DNA from 2 places in the Leptospira terpstrae serovar Hualin str. LT 11-33 genome. Region 2 is predicted to be linked to the other one. Evidence: riboswitches for the same ligand, from Rfam matches in the RefSeq annotation. Region 2 holds a riboswitch; the other holds the start of a gene.
The links. Region 2 has a riboswitch for cobalamin ahead of LEP1GSC203_RS07250 (hypothetical protein). Riboswitches for the same ligand answer to the same signal wherever they lie in the genome.
Positions count from the first base shown of each region.

Region 1: another riboswitch for cobalamin. It lies ahead of LEP1GSC203_RS08260 (hypothetical protein); the one in region 2 lies ahead of LEP1GSC203_RS07250 (hypothetical protein).

Region 1 covers NZ_AOGW02000009.1:326,674-338,939, reverse strand. Annotated here, with positions in the region: gene LEP1GSC203_RS08275 (hypothetical protein) at 163-513, opposite strand; gene LEP1GSC203_RS08270 (methyl-accepting chemotaxis protein) at 723-2,765, shown strand; gene LEP1GSC203_RS08265 (cytochrome-c peroxidase) at 2,885-3,958, shown strand; cobalamin riboswitch at 3,963-4,115, shown strand; gene LEP1GSC203_RS08260 (hypothetical protein) at 4,319-4,909, shown strand; gene LEP1GSC203_RS08255 (LIC_13355 family lipoprotein) at 4,960-5,817, shown strand; gene secA (preprotein translocase subunit SecA) at 5,957-8,713, opposite strand; gene LEP1GSC203_RS08245 (type 1 glutamine amidotransferase) at 8,724-9,413, opposite strand; gene LEP1GSC203_RS08240 (hypothetical protein) at 9,410-9,991, opposite strand; gene LEP1GSC203_RS08235 (hypothetical protein) at 10,138-10,611, shown strand; gene LEP1GSC203_RS08230 (6-hydroxymethylpterin diphosphokinase MptE-like protein) at 10,761-12,041, shown strand; gene LEP1GSC203_RS08225 (hypothetical protein) at 12,038-12,223, opposite strand.
Region 2 covers NZ_AOGW02000009.1:109,670-121,935, forward strand. Annotated here, with positions in the region: gene LEP1GSC203_RS07230 (PP2C family protein-serine/threonine phosphatase) at 1-349, opposite strand, end outside; gene LEP1GSC203_RS07235 (slr1659 superfamily regulator) at 543-890, opposite strand; gene LEP1GSC203_RS07240 (slr1658 superfamily regulator) at 904-1,518, opposite strand; gene LEP1GSC203_RS07245 (LIC_13355 family lipoprotein) at 1,688-2,551, opposite strand; gene LEP1GSC203_RS07250 (hypothetical protein) at 2,580-3,209, opposite strand; gene LEP1GSC203_RS19755 (hypothetical protein) at 3,228-3,395, shown strand; cobalamin riboswitch at 3,397-3,530, opposite strand; gene LEP1GSC203_RS07255 (lysophospholipid acyltransferase family protein) at 3,667-4,425, shown strand; gene LEP1GSC203_RS07260 (TetR/AcrR family transcriptional regulator) at 4,427-5,044, opposite strand; gene LEP1GSC203_RS07265 (alginate export family protein) at 5,105-6,943, opposite strand; gene LEP1GSC203_RS07270 (sodium-dependent bicarbonate transport family permease) at 6,982-7,968, opposite strand; gene LEP1GSC203_RS07275 (helix-turn-helix domain-containing protein) at 7,957-9,669, shown strand; gene LEP1GSC203_RS07280 (SulP family inorganic anion transporter) at 9,703-11,313, shown strand; gene LEP1GSC203_RS07285 (TPM domain-containing protein) at 11,362-12,266, shown strand, end outside.

The DNA.
Region 1 (12,266 bases), 220 kb from region 2:
ACTTAAAAATGAAAAATGAATTTTAAGATTAACGTATAATCCTATATTCTGAATTACAAAAACAATGAATTCATTCTTATCTCTTTCTCCAATGCAATGATTGGAAAAGGTTTCAACAATCTGAGGGAGGTGGATATCTCCCTCAATCAACAAGGAAGGTTTTTAAGGTTTTTTATAATCTACTTTTTCAACGAAAGATCTGCGAAAAATCACAGTGATTTCTTTATCTGGAGGAGAATCACCAGAGAATTTACTAATAGGCCGTTTATAAATCCAATACTCTCTATCGCCTCCTCTTTTGACTTCATCTGGGTCGCCAATAAATTCTCGGACAAAGTTTCCATTTTTACCTGGCAAAGTGTCTTTGATCTCTCTACGCAGTTTCATTCCTGCCAGTTGCTCCACTGTTAGTTGAGCCAAAACTTCTTCACGTTTTTCTTCTTCGGATTTGATGTCTTCAGCCGATTTAGACATAAACTCGCGACATTTAACTTCATCTTGAAAAGTCTTCATACAATTTTCAAAAAGACTCTCTTTGTTTTTTACTTCCAAAGTACGAGCACATGAAGCCGAAACGAACAATGTAATTAGTATTAGGGATCTGTTCACAAACCCTCCCATTCTTACACCTATAAAATTAAATGATTGATTTATTGAATATCAATAATCGTTAGAAGGTAAGTGGAATTTTTTTCGTCCACTGTAGGAAGATACACAGTTCTATGACAAAATTTCTTTCAAAGTTTTCCATTCAGACCAGACTCTTGCTGCTACCGATTCCTCTCATTGCATCACTATTCATCATTTTGCTTATTTTAGTACGTTCACTGAATGGGAACATTGAGTTCTCCGAAAAAGAACAATTAGGAATCCAAACACTAAAACCAATCTATCTGGCTTATAGAGAAGGTTTAGAAAGGCTAAAGATTGGACAAGAAAACACGGATGATTTGGTTCCTCTAATCAAATCTGCTCAATCTAAAATTAAAGAAACAGACCTTCTCCCAAACGAAACAAAAGAACTTTCTACTTGGAATCAATATACAAAAATCAAAAGTTTTGACCAACCCACAGCAACAAAGTTTCTCTATGACACACAAGAACTTGCTTTGAAAATTGGCGATTTTTCTAATCTAATTCTTGATCCGGAAGTTAACTCTTATTACCAAATGGAAATTATTTTCTTTCGAGTACCTGAGATACTAAAAAACGTAGGAGTTTTAAAAGAAGTAACTCGTGAAGAGTATTCGAGTGCTAATTACAATACCAAACAATATTCTAGCAGTAGTTTTACCAAAGCCTTGATTTCCATTAATTCTATTGAAACCACATGCAATGAAATTCAAAAATCCTATACAAAATCCGTCGAAGATCCTTCTCCTTATGTTGGAGAACTAAAAAAGGCAACTGAGGATTCTAAAATCACTTGTGAAAACTATATCCGAGAACTGAAAGATACATTCATCTTAACAAAAGTTAAACCAAATTCAGCAGAGAAGTTATTTGCAACTATCCATAAAGGGACTTTGATCGCAGGTGGAATCCAAAACAGTTCCATCGCAATATTAGAAAAGTTAGTAAACGATAGGATCCAATTATTATCTTTCCAGAGGAATATAAACATTATTTTAGTTTTGATTTCTTTACTTATCTCTAGTTTATTTGTTATATTCATATTTAGAAGTATCAGCAATCCATTAACAACTGTTCTTTCTAAAGTAAACGAACTTTCCAGCGGAGAGGCAGATTTAACAAAAACACTTCCTAATTTTGGAAACAATGAAATAGGGAAAATTACAAATTCGATCAATCTTTTTTTGAAAAACCTCAATCATATCATGAACCAACTAAAAATCTCGGTAAGTGACGCAGAGAAAGTTTCATATAAATTAAAACAAGATGCAATTTCTGTTTCAGACAATGCATCCTCCCTTGCTTCCATCTCGGAAGAATCTGCGGCATCTCTAGAAGAACTAACAACTTCATTTGAAATTATGTTTGAATTCATTACAAATGAAACGAAAAACATTGTTAAAATTACAGAGGAAATGAAGAAAATAGAAGGCTCTATTTTTAATATTGAAAAAGCTCTTTTTCAGTTAACGGATCAATCTATTACGTCAACAAACTTAGCTAATTTTGGTAATGTTTCCATTCAAAATACTGACAATGCTATGACTGAAATTCGTTCCGTAACAAAAGAAATCACGGGTATTGTAGATCTGATCACCGAAATTTCAGAACGGACCAACTTACTCGCATTAAACGCAAGTATTGAAGCTGCTCGTGCTGGTGATGCGGGGATGGGTTTTGCCGTAGTAGCTGAAGAAATTTCTAAATTGGCTGATAAAACACAATCGTCAGTCAAAAACATAAAACGACTCATTGATAAAAGTAACTCTGTTGTAATCATTGGGGCAAACCATGTACATGAAACTGTTAATGCACTTAGCGAAATTGTAGAACAATCCAATAGAATGCAATCTGGTGTAGACCACTTGAAAGGCGAAATGACAATACAAACGAATAGTTTAATCAATGTCACGACAGAGCTTAACGGATTGCAAGAAATGGCGGAAACTATTGAGTTTTCTAGTCGGGAGCAAAAAAAAGCTTCGGAAGATATGGTTAACACTATCAATACTCTTTCCGGTAGTGCCCAAGAACTTGCTAATAATTCAGAAGATTTAAATCAAGTCAGTCAAAAAATTGGTGAAATTGCTGGAACAATTGCAGCAGTAACAAATTCCTTTCACACAAATTAAATAATTAACGACAAGCAGTCTAAAATTAGAATTAGTTTTCTCAACTTTCACTACCAAACGAAAAACCGGATCCAAAATTTGAATTGAAGGATTCGGGGTAGATTCCTTGTTTGGTTTCTATGGTTTCACCTCCATTAATTCGTTCAGACAAACAAAAACTTAATCTACTATTTTTATGTTTAATACATATAATATCTGCTAGTTGCAATATTCTAACTAATGAATCAAACAAAAATTATATAACCAATAGTTTGGTTTCTTTAAGTATCTCATCAAACATTATGTATGCAATGGAAATCCAGGCTGTTGCCAGAGAAAAAATTGGTCAATTACCGAGCTTTGTTCCAGGTTCTGAAACAGATTCAATTGCCAAAATTAGTTTAGGTAACAAACTTTTTAGAGATAACAAACTTTCATCTAATCATGTGCAATCCTGTTTGACCTGCCATCCAATTGATGGAACTGCTGCAGGTATGGATCGACAATCCACTTCACGAGGAACGTTTGGCCAACTGGGAAAAAGAAACACTCCTACGATTCTTAACGTTGGCTTTTTACCTATAATTTTTTGGGATGGAAGAAGAGATACATTAATCAACCAAGCAACGGACCCATTCATTAATCCTTTAGAGATGTCACTACCATCGGAATCCGAATTATTATCTCGTGTTCAAAACGATTCAAGTTATACAGCTTTTTTTGCAAATGCTTTTCCCGATTCGCCAACTCCAAGTATTCATTCCATTCGACTTGCATTAGTTGCCTTTGAAAATTCTCTTGTATCAAAATCAAGATTTGATGATTTTATAGAGTCTAATTCGTTTGCTCTCAATAAAGATGAGTTAGACGGATTAAAAACATATCTTGAGGTAGGATGTACAAACTGTCACAACAAAAACCTACTTGGCGGATCACAATTTGCTAAATTAGATACTGTGCATTCATACAATCCTAATGATTTTGGAAGATCTGAATTTACTGGAAATCCGTCAGACAATTATTTCTTTAAAGTACCACCTCTTCGAAACGTAGCATTAACGGCACCCTACTTTCATGATGGTAGCGTACCTACTCTCAAAGAAGCTGTCCGACGGATGAATCATTACCAACTGAACCGACCGATGAATGATTCAGAGATCGAAATGATTGTTAACTTCCTAAAATCATTGTCAGATAAAACAAAGATAAACTAAATCCATTGACAAAAAATATTGAGGTGGGAACTGTGGCATTACCTTCAGGGAGGAAACAGGTGAAAGTCCTGTGCTGACCCGCAACTGTGATGCACCTAATATAGTATAAGCTATATTAGGTGATAAGCCAGATCTTCCCCGCAAAGTTTTCTCCGTGGATTGGGAACTTTGCACACTTACATCTATCTGTCTCACAGATGGTGTAAAGGGGCCCCGAAGGTAAATTCGGGGCGCCCGTATGGAAAAAACATTACTTACATATCTTTCTATAGATTTTAAGATTTCCCGTCTTCTGGCGAGGATAAACCTATTTCCTGTTCGTGTTCCCCTAAATTCAAATCAAGATTTAGGAGAATCTAAATGAAAACAACTATCCAACTAACAATTGCTATTTTAGCAATTTCATTTTCAACTGCCTGTTCCGACTCAGGAAAAGTCGATGAGTCAGCAGCTAACACTAATTTATTCACAGGCCTTCTTGTTGGACAACAACAAGGTAAATCAAGTGTAATGGATTCTTTAGCAGAAATTAGAGGATATTGGAAGGGAGGATTTTGTAGTGGTGGAAATTGTACTAGTTTCACTTCCAATGTTTCCATCGTACAAGATCCATCTGGATTTGGTATTTGGGCATCGGGAACTAGTTATTTAAGAATCATTGCAGTTGATACTGTCAATCGCACATTTATCTACCAATACCTTCCATCGGATGCATGGAGTCCAAGTAAATACACAAAAGTTATTTGGACAGCACCTACAACTGTTGGTTGCGAAAACTCAGCAAACAAATGTTTCTACTATTGCACAGTATTTCCAAACTTCGCGACCTTAGCTGAAGCAGAAAATGCCAATCTATCCACTTACAGTTCTGCTGATCCTACGAGAACGGGTTGCGGCGGTTTCGGTTGGAGCAAAGCACTTTTCGTTTCATCCAATCCAACAAGCTGGTAGTTAACTTTATTTTTGGCTCTGATTGTATCAGGGCCAAAGGGAGTCATTTAATGAAAACAAAATCCGATCATTCCATTAGATATCTAATGATAATATTACTATTCTTAAATTTGATTAATTGTTCACCAAAGCCAAAAAACAACCAAGTTGAACTCTTAGCGCTATTAGGCTCCAATCAAATTACGAATAATACAAGACTTAATTGTCCGTCAGGAATTTTGCCTACTGGAATTCCTATTGCAGATACAGTTGTTTCGGCAAATTCAAATGTGAGTGGATTCAATGATTCCTCTAAGGCAATCAACGGTATCTGTGGAGGTGGAGATCTTTCCGGATCGTTAGATGTATATGCTTTAAACTTAACAGGAGCAGGCGCAACATTAGTTTTATCCTGGGGAGGGAAAACAGTTAAGAATATTGCTGGAAATGATTTTATAGTTTATGAAAACTCATTTCGAGTCACAGAAAGTAACGACCGTTATGCCTTCGATCCGATGGTAGTGCAGGTATCTTTTAATGGTACCAATTATTGCGGTTTTGATATCAGTGGATTCAATTCCTCTGTCGCAGACAGTAATAAAATTTCTTCCTGGCCTGGTTTCGGTGGGCTTAGACCAGTTCTCTATAATATGAGCTCCAATCCTTTGTCATTAGAACAACTGTTTACGTCGACGGGAAGTGGATTTTTATTAGGTGGTGGAGATGGATTCAATATAGACGATTTAATTACAAATGTGAGTTGCGATACTACAGTATTAAACAATATCAAAACACTAGGATTCAAATTTATTAAAATGACATCAGCATCGGCAGTCACTGATCCGAACACAGGTTTGGGATATGTTTACCCACATTCCTATAATAATGGATCCGATATTGATGGTGTGGTTGCCAAGTCTATAGAATAAAAACAAAAATTAGAATCGTAACCTATCTATACAACATTCTAAAATTTGATTCAACGTATTAAATCCCAACTCTCACCATAGTGCCGAAGACTATTTGCAAGAGTTGGTTTTTTTTCTTTTTATAAAAGTAACTACTTACCTATTTTTTGCGTCGGCTCGATTTTCTTTCGGAACCACCACCAGAACTTGTTGTCGAAGAGACTTGAGGTTTGGTTTTATTGGACTTAACTTCATTTCCAAACATATCCACTTCCGCTCTCTGTTCCTCGCCAATTTTTTTGTATTCTTTTGGTGAAGATTCATCTTGGTTACGGTCGGATTCAGTCACTTCAATCTTCAACAAAAAAGAGACTACTTCGTTTTTAAGACTATCAACTAACTGATCAAACATCTTAAACCCTTGTAGTTTGTATTCGATCAAAGGATTTTTTTCTCCATAACCAACAGTCCAAATTCCTTCTTTCAAATGGTCCATGGCATATAGATGTTCTTTCCATCTATGATCCAAAATGTCTAAGAATACATTCCTTTCGATCGATCGCCAAACCTCTTCCCCAATTGAAGAAACTTTGGATTCATATAGTTCTTTTACTAATTTAGAAACTACTTCGAATACTTTGAGTTGTGGGTTAGATTCTTTTTTGAATTGTTTTGGATCAATGGTTTCGGTGATACCTAAACTTTGGATCCACTCGTTAAGAGATTCCGCTTCCCAAGCATCCACATTATTGCCTTCGCAATAAAGAATGACTTGGTTCTCAACTACTTCATCAAAAAAATCAACAATGGTTCTCGACATATTTCCTTTGTCTAAGAGTTCATTGCGAATACCGTAAATATATATTCTTTGACGGTTCATTACATCGTCATACTCTAACAAGTGCTTTCTGATATCGAAGTTATGACCTTCCACTCGTTTTTGTGCACGTGCAATGGCATTGGATACCATACTATGCTCCAACTCTTGACCTTCTGGCATCTTGAGTGTGTCCATAATACGTGCTATGCGGTCAGATCCAAAAATACGCATCAAATCATCTTGTAAGGATAAATAAAATCGAGAAGAACCAGGATCCCCTTGCCTACCGGAACGTCCGCGAAGTTGGTTATCAATTCGACGGGATTCGTGCCTTTCGGAACCAATGATATGTAATCCACCAGCTCCAATCACAAAGTCATGATCCACTTTCCATTTCTTTGCTTCCGCTAGAATTTTATTACATTCTTTTTTGATGTTATCATTACGAATTTCTGATATTTTAGACTCTGCCTCTTCAAACTTTTGTTTGATCAAATGTTCCCGAAAACTGTAGATTACTTCGAGTTCTGCTTTCGCTTTGATCCCTAATGAATCAGATAGTTCATCTAACTTTTCCAAGTCTTCTTTGTATTTAGGTGCACCTCCAAGAACAATATCTGTCCCACGACCCGCCATGTTAGTAGCGATGGTAATGGCACCTGGGCGACCTGCATTGGCTACAATTTCGGATTCCCTTTCATGTTGTTTTGCATTTAATACGTTGTGAGGAATTCCATGCGAAGTTAAAAGTTTAGATAGTACTTCCGATTTTTCGATTGAAATTGTTCCCACGAGCACCGGTTGTTTTCTGGAAACTTTTTCCTGGATGTCTTTGACAACCGCATCAAATTTCTCACGTTCAGTTTTATAAACGCGATCTGGCATATCTTGGCGTTGGATCTTTAAATTGGAAGGAATGACAATGACATCTAAATTATAGATTTTTTTGAACTCTTCTGCTTCTGTATCTGCAGTTCCTGTCATACCTGACAACTTCTTATAGATACGAAAATAGTTCTGGAAAGTAATGGATGCTAATGTTTGTGATTCACGAGCAATTGCCACACCTTCCTTTGCCTCTAAGGACTGGTGTAATCCATCAGAATAACGCCTTCCCTTCATCAAACGACCAGTAAACTCATCAACAATGATGACTTCACCATCTTGAACTACATAGTCTTTATCTCTATAAAATATCTTATGAGCTTTTAATGCTTGTTGCACGTGATGTACTAATTCAATATTTTCTGCTTGGTATAAGTTCTCTACACCTAACAATTCTTCTACGTGATGAACACCGGCTTCAGATAAAATTACATTTTTTGCTTTTTCATCGATCTCGTAATCTTCCCCTTCAATGAGTTTAGGGATGATTTTATTTACCTTGAGATATTTGTCTGTTGATTCTTCCGCAGGACCCGAAATGATGAGTGGAGTTCTTGCTTCATCCACTAAAATGGAATCCACCTCATCTACGATCGCATAGTTATGTTGTCTTTGTACGCGATGTTCTTTGTAACTAACCATGTTATCACGTAAATAATCGAAACCAAATTCATTGTTAGTTCCATAAGTGATATCTGAATTGTAAGCTACTTTTCTTTCTTCGTGATCCATATCATGTTGAATCACTCCTACCGAAACTTTTAAAAATTCAAATACAGGTCGCATCCAATTTGCATCACGTTTCGCCAAATAATCGTTAACGGTTACAACATGGACACCTTCTCCAGAAAGGGAATTGAGATAAATAGGTAAGGTTGAAGTAAGCGTTTTCCCTTCCCCTGTTTTCATTTCAGATATATTTCCCCAATGTAAAGAAATACCACCCATCATCTGCACATCAAAATGCCTCATTCCCAAAGTTCGATAAGCAACTTCACGTACTGTGGCAAATGCTTCAGGTAAAACATCATCTAAAGTTTCTCCAGATGCTAACCTTTCTTTAAACTTTGTTGTTTGCAAAGACAAGGTTTCATCGTCCATTGCTTTGATTGCCGGTTCAAAAGAATTAATAGCTTCTACAATGGGATTGAGTCTTTTCAAATCCCTTTCATACTTACTTCCGAATAAAATTGTTAATATTTTTTGAAACATACCGAGTCCGTTATAATTTTATAATATTTCGAAATATTGTTATGGCAGTTTCTGCCATAACTTTCTGTTTGTCTGCGATTTCAGAAAAATCACCAGTCCCTTTTGCGATAAAATCTTTGTGAACCGACTGCCAGACTTGTAACATCTCTAAAGTTGGTTCCAAATGTGTTTGGAAAGCAAAAACCTTGTTTTTGTAAGAAAACATTTGGTTAGCATAAAAATCACTAGCTAGCAAATGTTCTGCACCCACTGGAATGTCAAAAATATCTTCGTGAAGGTGAAATGCCAAAATGGAATCCTTTTCTATTCCATTAAAGATGGGATGTTCTGGTTTTAAAACTTGAAGTTCAGAAAATCCTGTCTCTGGACCTTTGGTGCCAGGACGAACATTTGCACCTAACGCTTTCGCAATGATTTGTGAACCTAAACAAATACCAATTAGTTTTTTGTTTTGTAATGCAACTACATTGTTTACAATATCATAATATGGTTTAAAAAACTCTTGTTCCTCAGGATCTGCAACAGACTGAGGACCACCTAACATAACGATTAGATCAAAATTCAAATGAATTTCAGGCATCAAATGAATTCTTTTGTCATACGCATTTTGATAACTGATTCGGTAACCTGCTTCCCGTAGAATCGGCTCTAAAATACCAGGGCCTTCACAATCGATAAACCTGATGAATACTGCTCTCATAATGATTCCATTCCAAATTGGTATCGAAAGAAATTGAACTTTGCATCTTTACGAATGTTATCCACTGACGTTTGTTCCGAAATTGATCCCAAAAAGTTATAATACAATCGCATGGGTTTTGTAACAAAAAGTAATGTTTCCGGGGTTCCGGTAATGAGTCCCCCTTCTTTTACACGAAAAGGTGGTTTCATAAACACGATAGGAACTTGTATTTTTCGATTTTTGACTTCAATGTCCATCCGTGTTTTTGCTAACTTGTATACATCACCAAACGGGCGATCGTCGGTGATGTCTGGAACTATTTGATACGGATCGACAATCATGTATAAAGCTTTCGAAGGAAACTGACTTTCGATTTCTGCATGCAGAAGATTGAGAGCCGGGATCTCTTTCCAACAAGGAACACAATCGGGGGAGTAAACATTGAGTGCGATTTCCTCTTTCTCCAACCTGGAAAAAGAAATTTCGGCACCACTGGCGGTAAGTCCTACCCATGATTCCTCTCCAAAGTAGGAGGATTTAGCGGGAGCACAGCTAATGAGACATAAACTAACAGTTAAGATGAGGGAGGCTTTCATAAATCCCATTTATTGGACGGTCCATCCCCATGGTTTGGACTACGAGAAGGTCTGTAAAGCCCGTTTTCGAACTTTACCTTGACATCTGACCCCTGCCCCTCAACCTGGTCTAACATTCCACTCCTTCCATCAGGGAATCAAAGAAAATGAGCCAATCGCACAAAGAAGACTTCGATATCGTATCCTTAATAGAACTTTGCCGGGAAAAAAAATACGAAACTTGCGTGGCCGGTTTCAGCACGATCGACAAAATTGACAAGATCACTCTCCCGAAAAAATTAAAAAACCGCAAGTTAACCGTACAAGCATTATACGCACTTACAAACAATATGGTTCAGTGGAAATACCTTTCCTCTGAAGAAAAAGCAATTCTCCAAGCAGAAAAAGACAAACTTGCTGGAGTAACTTCCACTGCAGGTGCTTCCTTTGCTCCTCATGCAGAAGAAGATATCGAAGAAGATTTTATCCCTGAAGAAGAAGCTCGTAAACCAGAACTGGAAGATGGTTTTGAGGATGAATTTGGTGATGAAGCAGAAGAAGAAGAGGAAGACGACGATGATGATGATTTCGACGACGACTCCGATGATGATGCAGAAGCTGACGAGGAAGAAGAGGACTAGAGGTTACTCCCATTCCTCTAATCCTTCACTTTCAAAACAAACTTCTCTATAACTTTCAAACCCCCGACAATTTTTATCTACATTCCAAAGTCTCCCCTGAAAAGGAGGCTTCTAGATTTTTATCCTCTCTCCTACACGATTCCATTCCCGTGATCCTGGGTGTAGGTGCATTACATAATGTTCGGTCATTTATAGAAAATCCAAATGGTCACCAAATCATTGTTTTTTGGGAACCGAATCAAGAAATTTATGAGTGTAACGAATTCCAAACGGAAATAGAAAGTTTGGAAAATCTTGCAAAAACCCAAGGATTATACGTAGTTTTTGCCAAAGGTAAAACACCGAATTGGTTAAAACTAAAAACCGAAGTCCAAAACATCTCCCACTTATCCCCTTCACTTCATTCCAAATGGAGTTTGTACATTACTCCTAGTTATGAACGAATTTTTCCAGAGCTGGTCGCTCTATGCCGAGAGGGATTTCAATCACAGTTTCTCTCCTCGGGGATCAATCAAAACACCATCCAACATTTCCAAAGGTTGTGGACTCACAACTACTTGAAAAATCGGATGGCACTACTGGATTCAAAATCAACATTTGAATGGTTCCAATCATTTTCTTCTCCCAAAAACCAAGTTCTATTTGTGGGTGCAAGCCCTGGGTTAGAGACAGACCTGGAAACTATAAAGCAAAATCGTTCCTCATTTCTTATTTTTGCCAGTGATACGGCTCTCGGATACTTAGTACCGAATGGGGTGATACCCGATTACATTGTATCTTTTGATTCTGGCAGAGGGACAGCTTATCATTTTTTATTGGAGATTCCGTCACATATTCCCATAATCACTTGGTTAGGTGGGGCAACTTTCCTATTCGAACTCCTCAATCCTAAAATTTTGGTCAATACAGGACATCCCTTAGACCAAATTGTGGAACACCAACTCAAACAAAAAAGTGGGAAAGAATGGCCCCACTATTCCAATCCTAGTTTGAATTTACTTGGTATGGTTTTATCGATTACAGAGAAAATAGAAGGTAGAGATTTTTTTGTGAGCGGGGTGAGTTACTTGGCAGAACGAGGAAAGTCTCATTGTAAGGGAACCGGTTATGAAAGGTTTTACTTACCAGAAACCAATCGGAAAAAAAGTTTAGAGCTTACCACCAAACGCCTGTACTCTGGAGATAGAAAAGGCAAAAATCAAATTGCTTGGGAAGAGATGAGTAAACAAGGAACAACTACAAACATTCAATTTCTCTCCAAATCCAAAGATAAAAGTTTCCATAAGATACATAAAATGACACAATCATTACAATCTTTTCAGGGTTTTCCCCCATCAATAGCGGAATTGGCAAAGTGGGCCAACCAAGACCATTCCGGTATCATCCATCGAAAAACCCTCACCACTTGGTTGCGGTTTTCACTAAGTTAAGCACCAAATAGAACCGGTATTTCTTGTAGATTCCACTCTGCGCGTTCTTTGTTTGCGGGAATTCTATCAAAAACTTTTGTTTTTTTGGATTTCCCCTTAGGTCTTCTTTCAATATCCTCAAGAATTTTTTCCAACCGCTCTTGCATAAGCAAATGCAAATTCATTTGGTCTAACATATCCATAGTGATTTCCTCCACTGTTGTAATCACTATACAATGCGCCTGG
Region 2 (12,266 bases):
CTTGTGCAGTATACCCAATAACGAAAGTTAGCAGGGATATTTCTAAAAAGGAAGAAAGAAATTTAAATACATTGAGGTATTTACCAGATTTCCTTAATGAATAGAGTACAATAAAGTTATAACAGAGTAGAATTAAGATGGAGGAAATTTGGTAATAGAACTCAACAAGAGGACGGCCAGAAAGCATTCCCAAAGTCGAAAAAATAAATATCATTCCGAGGAAGAAGAATCGGAACTTGGTCGCAAAAGTTTCTGCACGAAATTCCCCTTGATAGGCTATTTCGTTCAGTTGTTTCTTGTAATAGTCAGATAGGACGAATCGATTTACGTTGGCGGGAGATTGTGGCATAGAGTGAAGGTTTCTTTCTTTTGATTTTGTGTAGGAGAATGAGGAAAATTATTTTTAACTTCATATATTTTGCTTAAATTGCAAATGATTTTTTATAATTTGAGGAGATGGAATGAAACTTCCCGCTTCTTGTTCGAATTTAGTATGAAGTTCGATAGGAACGGATGTAGAAGTAGAGGCTTGAATTTGTGGTTTAGGAAATTTCCAAAACCACTTGGTCCCAAAGTTTTTTGAAATTGGATAGAGATTTTGACTGCCAAGAAACGTTGAGGGAACCTTGGATTTTGATTTGGCAAGCTGCACTTTTTCTTGAATCAATAATAAACATGGATAGGGTTGTGATCCCCGAGCTGTTTACAAATTGTAAATCTCGAAAGTCCAAGGTTAACAGAGACCCTTGGCAAAGTTTGGCTGCGTCTCTTAAAAATATTTTTATGGGTTCATAAGCGGGTAAGTTCTGTAATCTTATAGAACCTGTGAATTTGACAGTCTTAGTGGCTTCGTCGTATTTTATATTGTAATCTAAGTCTTTGATTTCCATGAAGCTTCGCCTATTATATCTCTTCTACGTTGATAATTGCTCTTACCGTGATTTCATGAGTATCGGCATCGATCTCGTTGAAACTATAACCAAAACGGACGGGGTAGTCTTTTAATATCATCAGTAGTCCTAAACCAGACTGAGTATCACCGTCTACCTTGGTTTCGAGTGTAGAAAAATACATCTCCTCCACGTTCTCCGACAAGAGTTTGTTTACAAAAAGCTCAAAACTATCTCGTAAGGTTTTTGACGCCACATTTAAAACATCAATTCTTAAAAGATTTCCGTATTGTTTCAATTCTACGTTAATTTTTCCTTCCATAGCCTTCGAAAACTTGGAAGCATTTTCCAAAAGTTCGTTAATGATTGTGGAAAGGGCGTTGGCTTTGGTTTCGCTAGCTTCGTAACAATAAGAATAAAATCCTGCAACAAAATTTGCAGTGAGGCCACATCGGCTCCAATACGAAGTCATGTCGATTGGTTGGAAGATCAATCGGAGTTGGCCATCAGGAGGTAAATTTTCTGAAATGAAATTGTATTCCCCGATAACGATGGGTGCTTTTTGATTCAATTTTGCCTCCGATTTATTTTTGGCATAATGGCGTTTAGAGTTTGTAATACTTGCCATCTCCTAAACCCGAGCTTGGTTTTCGCTCAAAGTGGATCCGCACCGAGAAGTAGTTCTAAAAAAGAACTTTTTTTTAGAAATCGGTCAACTGAAATACAGGTCGGTTTTTTCTGTTTTTTTTAGTAGAACTTCGAAGGAAGGTTGGAATTGACATAATGGCCGGACGGGCTCATTGGATTTCGCGTGCCACCACTCCGTCAATATCGCTTCCATTATAACTTCCAGGAGGCCATGGAAACTGAATTCCCGTGTTGGGATTATTTACGTTGGCAGCAGAAGTAATTTTTAAGAATTTAAATCCAGTTGTTTTGATGTTGTTGGCAACTGTGTTATCGCAACCAGTGTCATTTGGATCATTGGGATCTAGGTCTTCTAAATCAAAACCATCACCGCCACCTAACAAAAAAGATCCGCCGGTATTGATGAATAAATCTTCGTTTGTGTATGGTTTTGTAGTCATGTTATAATACACAGGTCTTAAGCCACCAAATCGTAACCAACTACTCATCAGATTGACATTGGCACCCGTATAACTAGGATTAAATCCGCAGTAGTTAGTGTTATCGATTGATACTTGGATGACAGATGGATCCATCGCGTAAGTATTAGTGTCGTCGGAGATACGAAAGCTATTATCATAAATGATGAAGTCAATACTATCGGCCACATTTTTGACTGTCCGCCCACCCCAACTGAGAATCATAGTAGCACCTGCACCTGTTATGTCTAGTGCGTAGACATCCAAAGATCCCACAAGTTCACCAGCACCACATACTCCATTCACAGCTTTATTGGGATCAGAAAATCCGGATACATTGGCACTAGCGCTCACAACAGTTGTTGCAAGATAGATATCTGCAGGTAGCGGTGATTTGGGACAGAAACTGGCACTTGACGCTGCATTCAGTAAAGGCAATAAGGCGGCAAGATTCTCATCCGCTGTACCGGAAGGAGATTTTTTGCAGAAAGAGAATGATACAAAAAACATCAGAAACAAAGGACATAATGTTTTATTTTTTAATAGTTTTTGCATCACATCTCCCAAGTTAAGAAACTATTTTTTAAAGTCCAGTCCAAGTTGAGTTTTCAGTTCTTGAAAGTGCTCTACTGAATGTAAATCCACCACAACCATTCGTTGCATAATTGACTGAGTTACTAGTTACTGTACTTGCTTGTACTTCAGCAAGTGTTGCCTTTCCAGAAACTGCTTCACAAAAATAGAAACATTTTGAGGCTCCAAGCTCACATCCAGAAGTGGTGACAGGTGTATAATCTATTCTTCCAAAAGTAGAATTGGCAAAGTTGTTTCCACCGGGTGTGTTTTGGTAGTAAAGTCTACGAGTTGCCTTGTCAAAGGAAAGAATTCTATAAGTTGTATCGCCACCACCAAAGTAGTTTGCGTTGGAATTAAATCCAGAAATGATACTTCCTGAACCATCTGGATTAGTGGCAATGATTAGTCGTCCATTCGGAGTGCCTGTCATTTGTCCACTGGCATTGTAAGTATAACCTGCGTTCCACTGCCCATTGTAATCCAATAAAAAAGAAGTTGAAGCTGCACTTCCAGCAAGTAAACCAACGAGTAGGTTGTTATTCGCATCGGATTCAGAAACTTGTTTTTCTGTTTGGCATGCGATGATTTGTGTTAATAAAACCAAAGAAAGGATTGTTGTTTTGATTGTTCTAGTCATAGAAGTCTCCTAAATGTTTTGAATTTAGGGGAACTCCGATTCAATGATAAACAAACTATTGTTAGTTTTTTAGAAGGGTATCCTAAAATACAAGTTTTGTTTGCGATTGTTTCGGGTGCCCCGATGCCTTCGGGGCCCCTGTTCCCAAATGGTGGACATTTGGATGCAGTTTGTAAAGTTCCTTAACCACGAGGTAAACTTTACGGGGAAGATCTGGCTCACCAAACTTTGATTTGGATTACAGTTGCGGGTCAGCACAGGAATTACACCTGTTTCCTCCCTAAAGGTAATTTCCAGGTTTTCGTAAACGAAGGAATTGTCAAATTTTAAAGCTGGGCTTAGCTAAGAAGAAAGTTTAATTTGAAACAGAAATGACTCGGAATTGTAGCGAAAATCTACTGTAAACTTTTGCAACCAAACTGGATTTTAGGGCACTTACAAAATAAGAGGAAAAGTTATGTTTTATTATGTGGGAAGATCCATCGGATTTGTGCTTATGTGGATAGTGGTGAAACCAATGCGTTTGAAGTATGGAAACAAAAAAGTTGAAATTCAAAACGACCATATTTTGCGTAAGTTAAACGGTCGATCCATAATCCTTATTTCGAACCATATCAAACCTAGAAATAAATTTTTAAAAGCAATTACTATGCCATATGATGCATTTGTGATTCGTGGAGTTCTCAAACGATACGGAATTTATACAACGGCACTTACAAGTTATGATTCTGGAATTCCTAATAAAGGGAAAAAAAGAAAATGGTTATACAGAAAAGAGCAAATGGTCAAAGGAATTGTAAAGTCAATTGACTTGATTCCGTTGAATCGAAGTGAATCGGATCCAGCTACCATCAAAGATTTTAAAAGAAGAATTGGGCGCGGAAATTTAGGGATTGGAATTTTTCCAGAAGGAACTTGGTATCGTGGATTTCGAAAGAGTAGAAAATTATATCCTGGTATGGTAGTTCTTAGTAAACGATACAATCTACCAATCATTCCTTTGTATTTAGATGCTTACAATTTAAATAAACCTATTCGAATGTCAGTTGGGAATCCCATTTGGGAAGTGACCGATGCACCAGAAACAATCAATTATGTTCGTAGTGAACTCATTCGATTGAAAGACAAAGGAACTTCTATTTCAGTTTCAAGCGAAGTGGAAGGAAGTTTGGATATGGATGATGATGGACTTGAAGTCTCACCAAGTATCAGTTAGTTTATTTTTTACTTAGTAGTTTTTGAAAATAGGAAATCCCTTCTTCAATGGGATTTCCGGAACCTTTCCTTTTGCGAAGCATTCCCGTCATATCCAAAACAATCACTCCATACATCCAACTCCACATCATTCGAGCAATAGCAGGGTATTCATTTTTTGGATAGGGAATTTCTCCAGATTCAAAACCAATGCGCACTGTTTCTAAAAAGAAACGGTAACTTTTCGGAAGTTGAGGAAATGCTTTTCTATGTACTCCACCATAGTCTGTTACAAACATTACTTTGTGTAACTCTCGGTTGTTACTTGCGAAGTTAAAGTAGGAGCGCGCAATAGCAGCTAACTGTTGAAAGGCAGAGCCTGTTTCTACTTCTGCACTTGCTTTTTTGAGCATGGAGAGTAGTTCGTCCTCACCTGATTTGATCAAATCTTGGACTAAGTCAATTTGGCTCTCATAATAGGAATAGGGACTTGCGACACTACAACCCAATCGGTTGGCGATTTTTCGCATAGAGAGACCTTCCAATCCTTCTTCTTTTAAAATTAAAAGTGAAACGTTTCTAATTTCCTCGCGAGAGAGGCTATTACGAATCCGTCTTTGTTTGTTTGAAGCTTCCAACATGGATTTGAATCTGTCTGACCTCCATATTATTCAAATCCATACAAAAATCGAACGTTTTTCTTAAAAAGCAGCGTTGATTTGGGCGTAGGCCATAAAAGCATCTTTTGCCAGTTGGTTTTTACCTTGTAGGTAGTTTTGGTTCCATTCAAAGGATTGAGTGGTGGTATTGTATTGGATTTTGCTATTTCGATAATTACGAATGGAATCACCTGCACTCAAATATCCAAATCCCATCCACAATGAAACAAAATCATTGATTTGCCCATGCCAAGTTAAGTCCACTTCTGTATAAATTCGTTTCCCCAGTGCATATGGTGAAGAATAAGAATTGTTAGAATAGTTTTCTGTACTTCCTTTGTCTGCCGATACAGGATAGGGATTTTTTTCACCTAGAGAACTTGTGGAGTTGGCGGCACCACTGATAGCATACCATGCATCATGTTTTTCTGCTTTGTCGTTTTGAAAGTAGGTGACTTGAAATTCACCAAAGGATTCTGTTTGGTAGGTGATACTTACTGACTTAGAATATAAATTCTGTGCATTGATATTTTCCGAGATTCCTGCCACACTGTTAAAATAGGGGATCACTCCAAATCTTGGATTGGCTAGAGTTTGGAATGTGGATACAGAAGCATCTGCTCTATTTTTGTCACCAGAGGCATACAATACCTGACCACCTAATCTAAGTTTTTTGAAGAAAGTATATCCCGTTTGGAAAACATGCATTTGGCCTGTATACTTTTCTCTTTCTGTTCTCGAGTTATCATATTCATTTGGAAGATACTCTTTTAGATAAGGATCTTGGATCCGTCTCCCACTGGTCCCCGTTTGGAAAGCAGATTCCCATGTGAAATCCCATGCCTTCCCTTCAGGAAGAAAGTTACCTTTGGTTCTGTTGGTAAGACGAAATCCTGTGGTGATTAAGTTTTGATTTTGTCTACTCCGGTTGGCAGCAAGTGGGTCATCATTAGAAGACTCAGGCAAACCAGTGACAGGATTTATAGGATTTTTTTTCCATTTACGAACCACACCCAAACTGTATAGATCTAAAGTAACCCAATCAGGAATAGTGACACTATTGTAAGTTCCTAGTAAAGTTGTGTCTGTCCCTGTTGCTGCGGAATTAAGTTTTGGATCGTTAGCTGATACAACTCCATTGGTACCACTTTGAGTCCAATAGGGCCTTGCCATTAAAAAGTGGATCTTAAAGTTGTCGTAGTTAAACATGAGCCTTGCCCCATCAAAGGAAAGTCCATTCACAGTCCAGTTTCCACCGCCTATCATTCGTTGGTCGCCGTAAGCCCAAATTTGTCGTCCTATTTGTAACTTAGAACGAAGTGGGAGCTGGTTTAGAGTTAAAAATGCTTCCCTAACTCCAGTTTGATTTAGAGATACTGCATTAGTTTGGTTTTTAGAGTAAATATCAGCCGTGTTGTTAAAAAAATTGGCACGAATGTCTCCAGAAGACGCGGGTGATTCACCTCCCCAAACACGAGCATCTTGGAGAGTTACTTTTGCTTGTATATAGGGGCTGGGATCAAAGATAAAATAAATTGATGATGTTTGAACAGTTCTATCAATATAACCTTTGTCAGATGCATTAAAGTCTAAATTGTATCTAGATTCTTGTCTTGGTCGTAAATACAAACCAAATCTTAAAACATCGTTTAACCAGAATTGTCCGGAATTGGCAGAGTGTTTGGATAACTCGGGTTCAACAAACATGTGACGGTTGTATTCTGGATCAATTCCCTTCTCTTTCATAGAAGATACATATAGTTTAGGAACTACTGCGGCCTCTTCAGAATTTTGTTGTTCTGTAGGTACTGCCATGGAAACTGTTAGCGGTAAAAATACCGCTAACAGTAGAAAATAGAAATAACCTTTTGAAATATACATGATATATCTCCTTTTTCTTTAACGTGAGTATGCTTTAACTATACGGTTCCTGTGATCACTTTCAGAATGTAAAAGTATAAAGGGATCCCGATGATGATGTTGATTGGAAATACAATCGATAAAGCAACGGTTAAGTAAATACTTGGATTTGCTTCTGGAATGGATTCCTTCATGGCGGCAGGCACAGCAATGTAAGAAGCTGAGGCACATAATACAACAAACATAAGGGCATCACCAATTGGCATTTGGATGATTTTAGTCAGTAGAATCGCAATGACTACGTTAATCAACATGATGATAAGCGCAGACCCTACGAGAAAAAAACCTACTTTCTTCAATTCACGCATTTGTCTTGCGGCATCGATTCCTTTATCTAATAGGAAGAAGGTGAGTAGTCCTTTGAAGATATCTTCAGTAAATGGTTTTGTTGTATTCCATCCAGATTCACCTGATAAATAACCAACAATCAAAGCTCCAATTAAAATATAAACGGACGAACTAAAGAAAGCTTCATGGAGTAATTGTTTCCATTGGATTTTTTCGTTTTGATTCCCGTTACTTTTCTTTTTGCCCAAACGATCGATGATTACCGCAAGTACGATTGCTGGTGATTCCATAAGAGCCATTCCGGCCACAATAAAACCTTGGTATTCGTAACCGTAACTGTGTAAAAAGGCTCCGGCTGTCACAAAAGTCACGGCACTGATGGATCCAAAACTTCCTGCAAGAGCCGCAGAATTCGCATGGTCCAACTTAGCTCTGAAGATGAAGTATGAGTAAATTGGAACAAAACATGCCATGAACATACAGGCAATCAGAGTCAGTAGGTGTTCTTCTGCGAATGGGGACTTAAATAGCTCGTGGCCGCCTTTGAACCCAATGGAGAATAAAAGATACAAAGAAAGGAACTTAGAGACCCCTTCCGTTATCCTTAGATCTGATTTAAAAAAAACGACTCCCATTCCTAAAAAGAAAAAGAGTACCGGTGGGTTTAAGATGTTGTTGAGTGCTGCGTGGAAATCCATAATTTCTACCCTCTTGCTGTCATCATTTTAGACACCTGTTTTGTCCAAAATCATAAAATTGGACAAAAAATTATTCATTTCAAATTTTTCCAAACATCGAAATCGCTTCCTTACGCACAGAATGCACCAAAACTGGTGATTCAGATGAAACGAATGGCCGTATTACCCCTCTTATTTGCAATCCTAGCAGGTCTTGGTGGGTGTTTGTGGAAGCCGGAAAGTTTCTATGGAAGAAACATCAGCCGTGATGTTCAATTTTTGGTACCTCACAGGACGGAAATTCCCAAAAATTGCAGCCATGAATCTATCCAATCTCTGCGAAATTTTGCCTGGATGGACAATCGTAGTGCGGATTCTTTGCGGGGAAAACGGGAGGATGGAGGGCAATGGGTACGATTTGAACTGAAGAATGACACGGAAGTGGATCACTATTTCAGCATTCTAATCCAGTGGATTAACATTCCCTTTGTGGAACTTTGTTCGGAGAATCCTAACGGAGAAGTTATCGACTCTTACAGTGGTTACGTTTGGGAAGATTGGATGGGTTTACTCTCTCCCTTCCCGCATTTCAATGTGACTCTAAAAGCTAAGGAAAGTCGTTATTTCTATATTTACCTTGTTTCAAATGAAGACTTAAATTTTCCCATTCGCACAGTTTCTTCTGCAAGTTACCGTTCCATAGTATTGTTTCGGTTTTTAACATTTTTATTTTTTTCTATGGTGGGCATTGTTTCTTTTGGGTGGGCGATTGCAGAATATCTAAAATCAAAGGAAAAGGTTTACCTATCAATCTTAGTTCATTTTTTAATGTTTTTCCTTCTTGTATATTCAGTACATGGGAAGGAATTCGCTTCCGTATTTGGAAATTCAAATAACTTAGTTAGGCATTCTTATTATATCTTTTTATCGATTAACCATTTCATATTTTTTACTTATCTTGCTTCTTTTGATCAGTTTGTTGGAAATCGGGTTTCAAAACAGGTATTGTTTTGGACCTTTGGATTTGCTGGATTTTTGTATTTGCTCGTCCCACTTTTTCCACGTGTGTATGAATTTAGAATCTTTCTAGTGTTATCAATATTTGGAACCGCCGCTTACTATTTATTTAAGACTCATAGCTCTTTATTAGCAAAACAAGAAAGTGTTGAAAGGGCTTATGTATTTGGTTGGTTCTTTTTTCTTTTCTCCGTCTTCTTGAAGACATTGTTTCATTTTGATTTTTATCCATATCAACCATTCTTTATATATGCAGCAGTTTTCTATCTTCCCTTTTTGACGGCGGGATCTTTTTTGTTTTTGAGAAATTACGAAAAAAAGGATAAGTCGAAATCAAGGTATAGATCGTTAACAACGAAATTTGATAAAAGTGAATTTCGAAATAAACTAGAAACTTTGTTAGGTGCCGAAAAGGTGTATCTTGATCCAGATTGTAATGAAGAACTCATTGCTACTAAAATGGGACTTTCTTACCACCAGTTAAGTGAACTTATCAATTCAGAATATAACTTCAATTTTCCATCTCTATTAAACCAATATCGAATCAAAGAAGCTATGGCATTATTGAATGAACAACCAGAACTCAATATTGCGGAAGTAGGCAAACTTTCTGGATTTGGATCCAGATCTGCGTTTTATCTAGAATTTAAAAAACAATCCGGTGTGAATCCGAACCAGTTTCGGAAAACTAAAAAGCCATTTTAAGATAAAGATAGTTAGATTGAGAGGATGTTCCCTATGAACAATAAAGAGAAACCAAAAGATTGGTTACCCGGATTGAAAGAAAATTGGAGATCGGATATTGTTTCCGGTTTTATTGTGTTTTTGATTGCTTTGCCACTATGTTTGGGCATTTCACTCGCTTCAGGAGCACCGCCGATGGCTGGAATTTTTTCCGGTATTGTCGGAGGTATCATAGCTTCTTTGTTAAGTGGATCTCACCTAACAATTAATGGTCCTGCGGCTGGTCTGATTGCAGTTGTTTTAAACTCGATTATGGTATTGGGTGGTGGGGATGCAAAACTAGGATTTGAACTGACACTTGCGGCTATTGTGATAGCAGGAGCCATTCAAGTTGTATTAGGTTTGGTAAAAGCAGGTAATTTAACAGTTTATTTTCCCATCTCTGTTGTACATGGGATGATGGCAGCTATTGGGATTATTATTATTTCTAAGCAGTTTTATGTGGCTCTCGGAATTACTCCCAAAGCAAAAACGATCGGGGGATTACTTTTAGAAATTCCTTTTAGTTTTTCCTTTATAAATCCTGAAGTGGCCATCATCGGGATCTCCGCCATTGTGATCATAGCCATTTTGGCAAAAATCAAAAATCCTTTAGTGAAAAAATTGCCAGCACCACTTGTTGCTGTGTTAGTTGGAATTTTCTTAGGAGTTATTTTTGATTTAGCAGATGAACATTCTTATACATTGCTTAACCAAACTTATAAAATTGGTCCTGAAAAGTTAGTAAATCTTCCCGATCATATTTATGATGGGATAACCTTTCCTGATTTTTCAAGATGGAAGGATGGAATCTTTTGGGTGATGGTTGTTACCATCGCACTCATCGCAAGTATAGAATCTTTGTTAACTGCAACGGCAGTTGATAATACAGACCCTTATCGACGTAAATCGAATATGGACCGTGAATTGGTCGCAAAAGGGGCAGGTAACTTTTTTTTGGGTTGGATTGGAGGATTGCCTATCATTGCTGAGGTAGTTCGGTCTTCTGCCAATATGGAAAATGGTGCAAAAACAAGATGGTCCAATTTTTTCCATGGACTCTTTTTACTTTTTTTCATTTTACTTTTACCAGGTCTGATTCATAGAATCCCTCTGGCTTCCCTTGCTGGGATTTTGATTATGGTCGGGATTCGTTTGGCTTCCCCTCATGTTTTTAAAGAAACTTACGACAAGGGTTGGGATCAAATCGTCATTTTTACTGTGACAGTTGTAATTACTATCGTGGAAGATTTGTTAGTTGGGGTTTTTTGTGGAATCGTGACGGCAATTTTGATTCAAATCTATTTCGGAGTTCCACTTCGGTATATCTTTGTTGCTGACATTACAGTTAAATCCGAAAACAAGATCCATGTTTTGGATGTGAAACAAGCATTGTTATTTTCTAACATGATTTCTTTGAAACTATTGCTTAGAAAGATTGTTCCTGGGGAACGAGTAGATCTTAAGTTTGATAAAAATGTGAAAATGATCGGTTTTTCTGCCATTGAGTTTTTACAAAGTTTCAAAAGGGATTATGAAGAACGAGGTGGGCAAGTGAATTTGATCGGGTTTGAAGATTTAAAACCAATCTCAACTTATTATGGAGCCACTCGAATCCACAAGTAGTCTATAAAAAATTCTTGTAACATAACTTTTAAAAACCAATATCCTTGTATGCAACGGGTATTGGTTTTTTCCCTACTTCTTTTTTTTCCCATTCTGATCCAAGCAAAAGATGTCCCTACATTAAAAGGTAGAGTGGTTGATGAAACTTGGACTTTGGATACAGGGTTTGTATCAGCAATCGAAAGACAACTCAAAGACCATGAAAGTAAAACTAGCAATCAACTTGCTGTTCTCATAGTTCCTACTTTGGAAGGAGAAGTATTAGAAGAGTATTCTATCAAAGTTGTAGAAGAATGGAGACTTGGGCAAAAGAAAAATGACAATGGAGTTCTATTGTTAATCGCCCTAAATGACCGCAAAATCAGAATTGAAGTCGGATATGGACTCGAAGGTAGTTTAACGGATGTTTTATGCCATCATATCATTGAAAATGAGATAAAACCATATTTTAAAAAGGGGGATTACGAATCTGGAATTCAAAATGGTGTGAATGCAATTTTGGGTGCAATAGAAGGTTCTTATACGGCTCCTGCACCTGAAGATTATTCTCACCTAGGACCTCTTTCATTTTTGGGTGAAATTTCGGCGGGACAAGAAGAAATCCCTTATCAGGTAAAAATATTTATCTCCGTTTTTGTTTTGGTTATTTTAGGAATTTTTACTTATGTTGCAGCTAACGCACCTTATGTTGGTTGGTTTATCTATTTCTTTTTATTTCCCTTTTGGAGTATATTTCCTACTGCAATTCATGGTGCCAATATTGGGGCATCAGTGTTTTTAACTTATGCGATTGGCGTTGGCTTGTATAAACTTTATCATCTATTGACTCCGCATGGTAGGAAAAGGATGAAGAAAGGAATCTTTGGTGGATCATACGGAAGGTCTAGTAGCGGAAGTGGTTGGTCAAGTAGTGGCGGTGGTAGTTCCAGGTCTAGTGGATTTAGTGGGGGAGG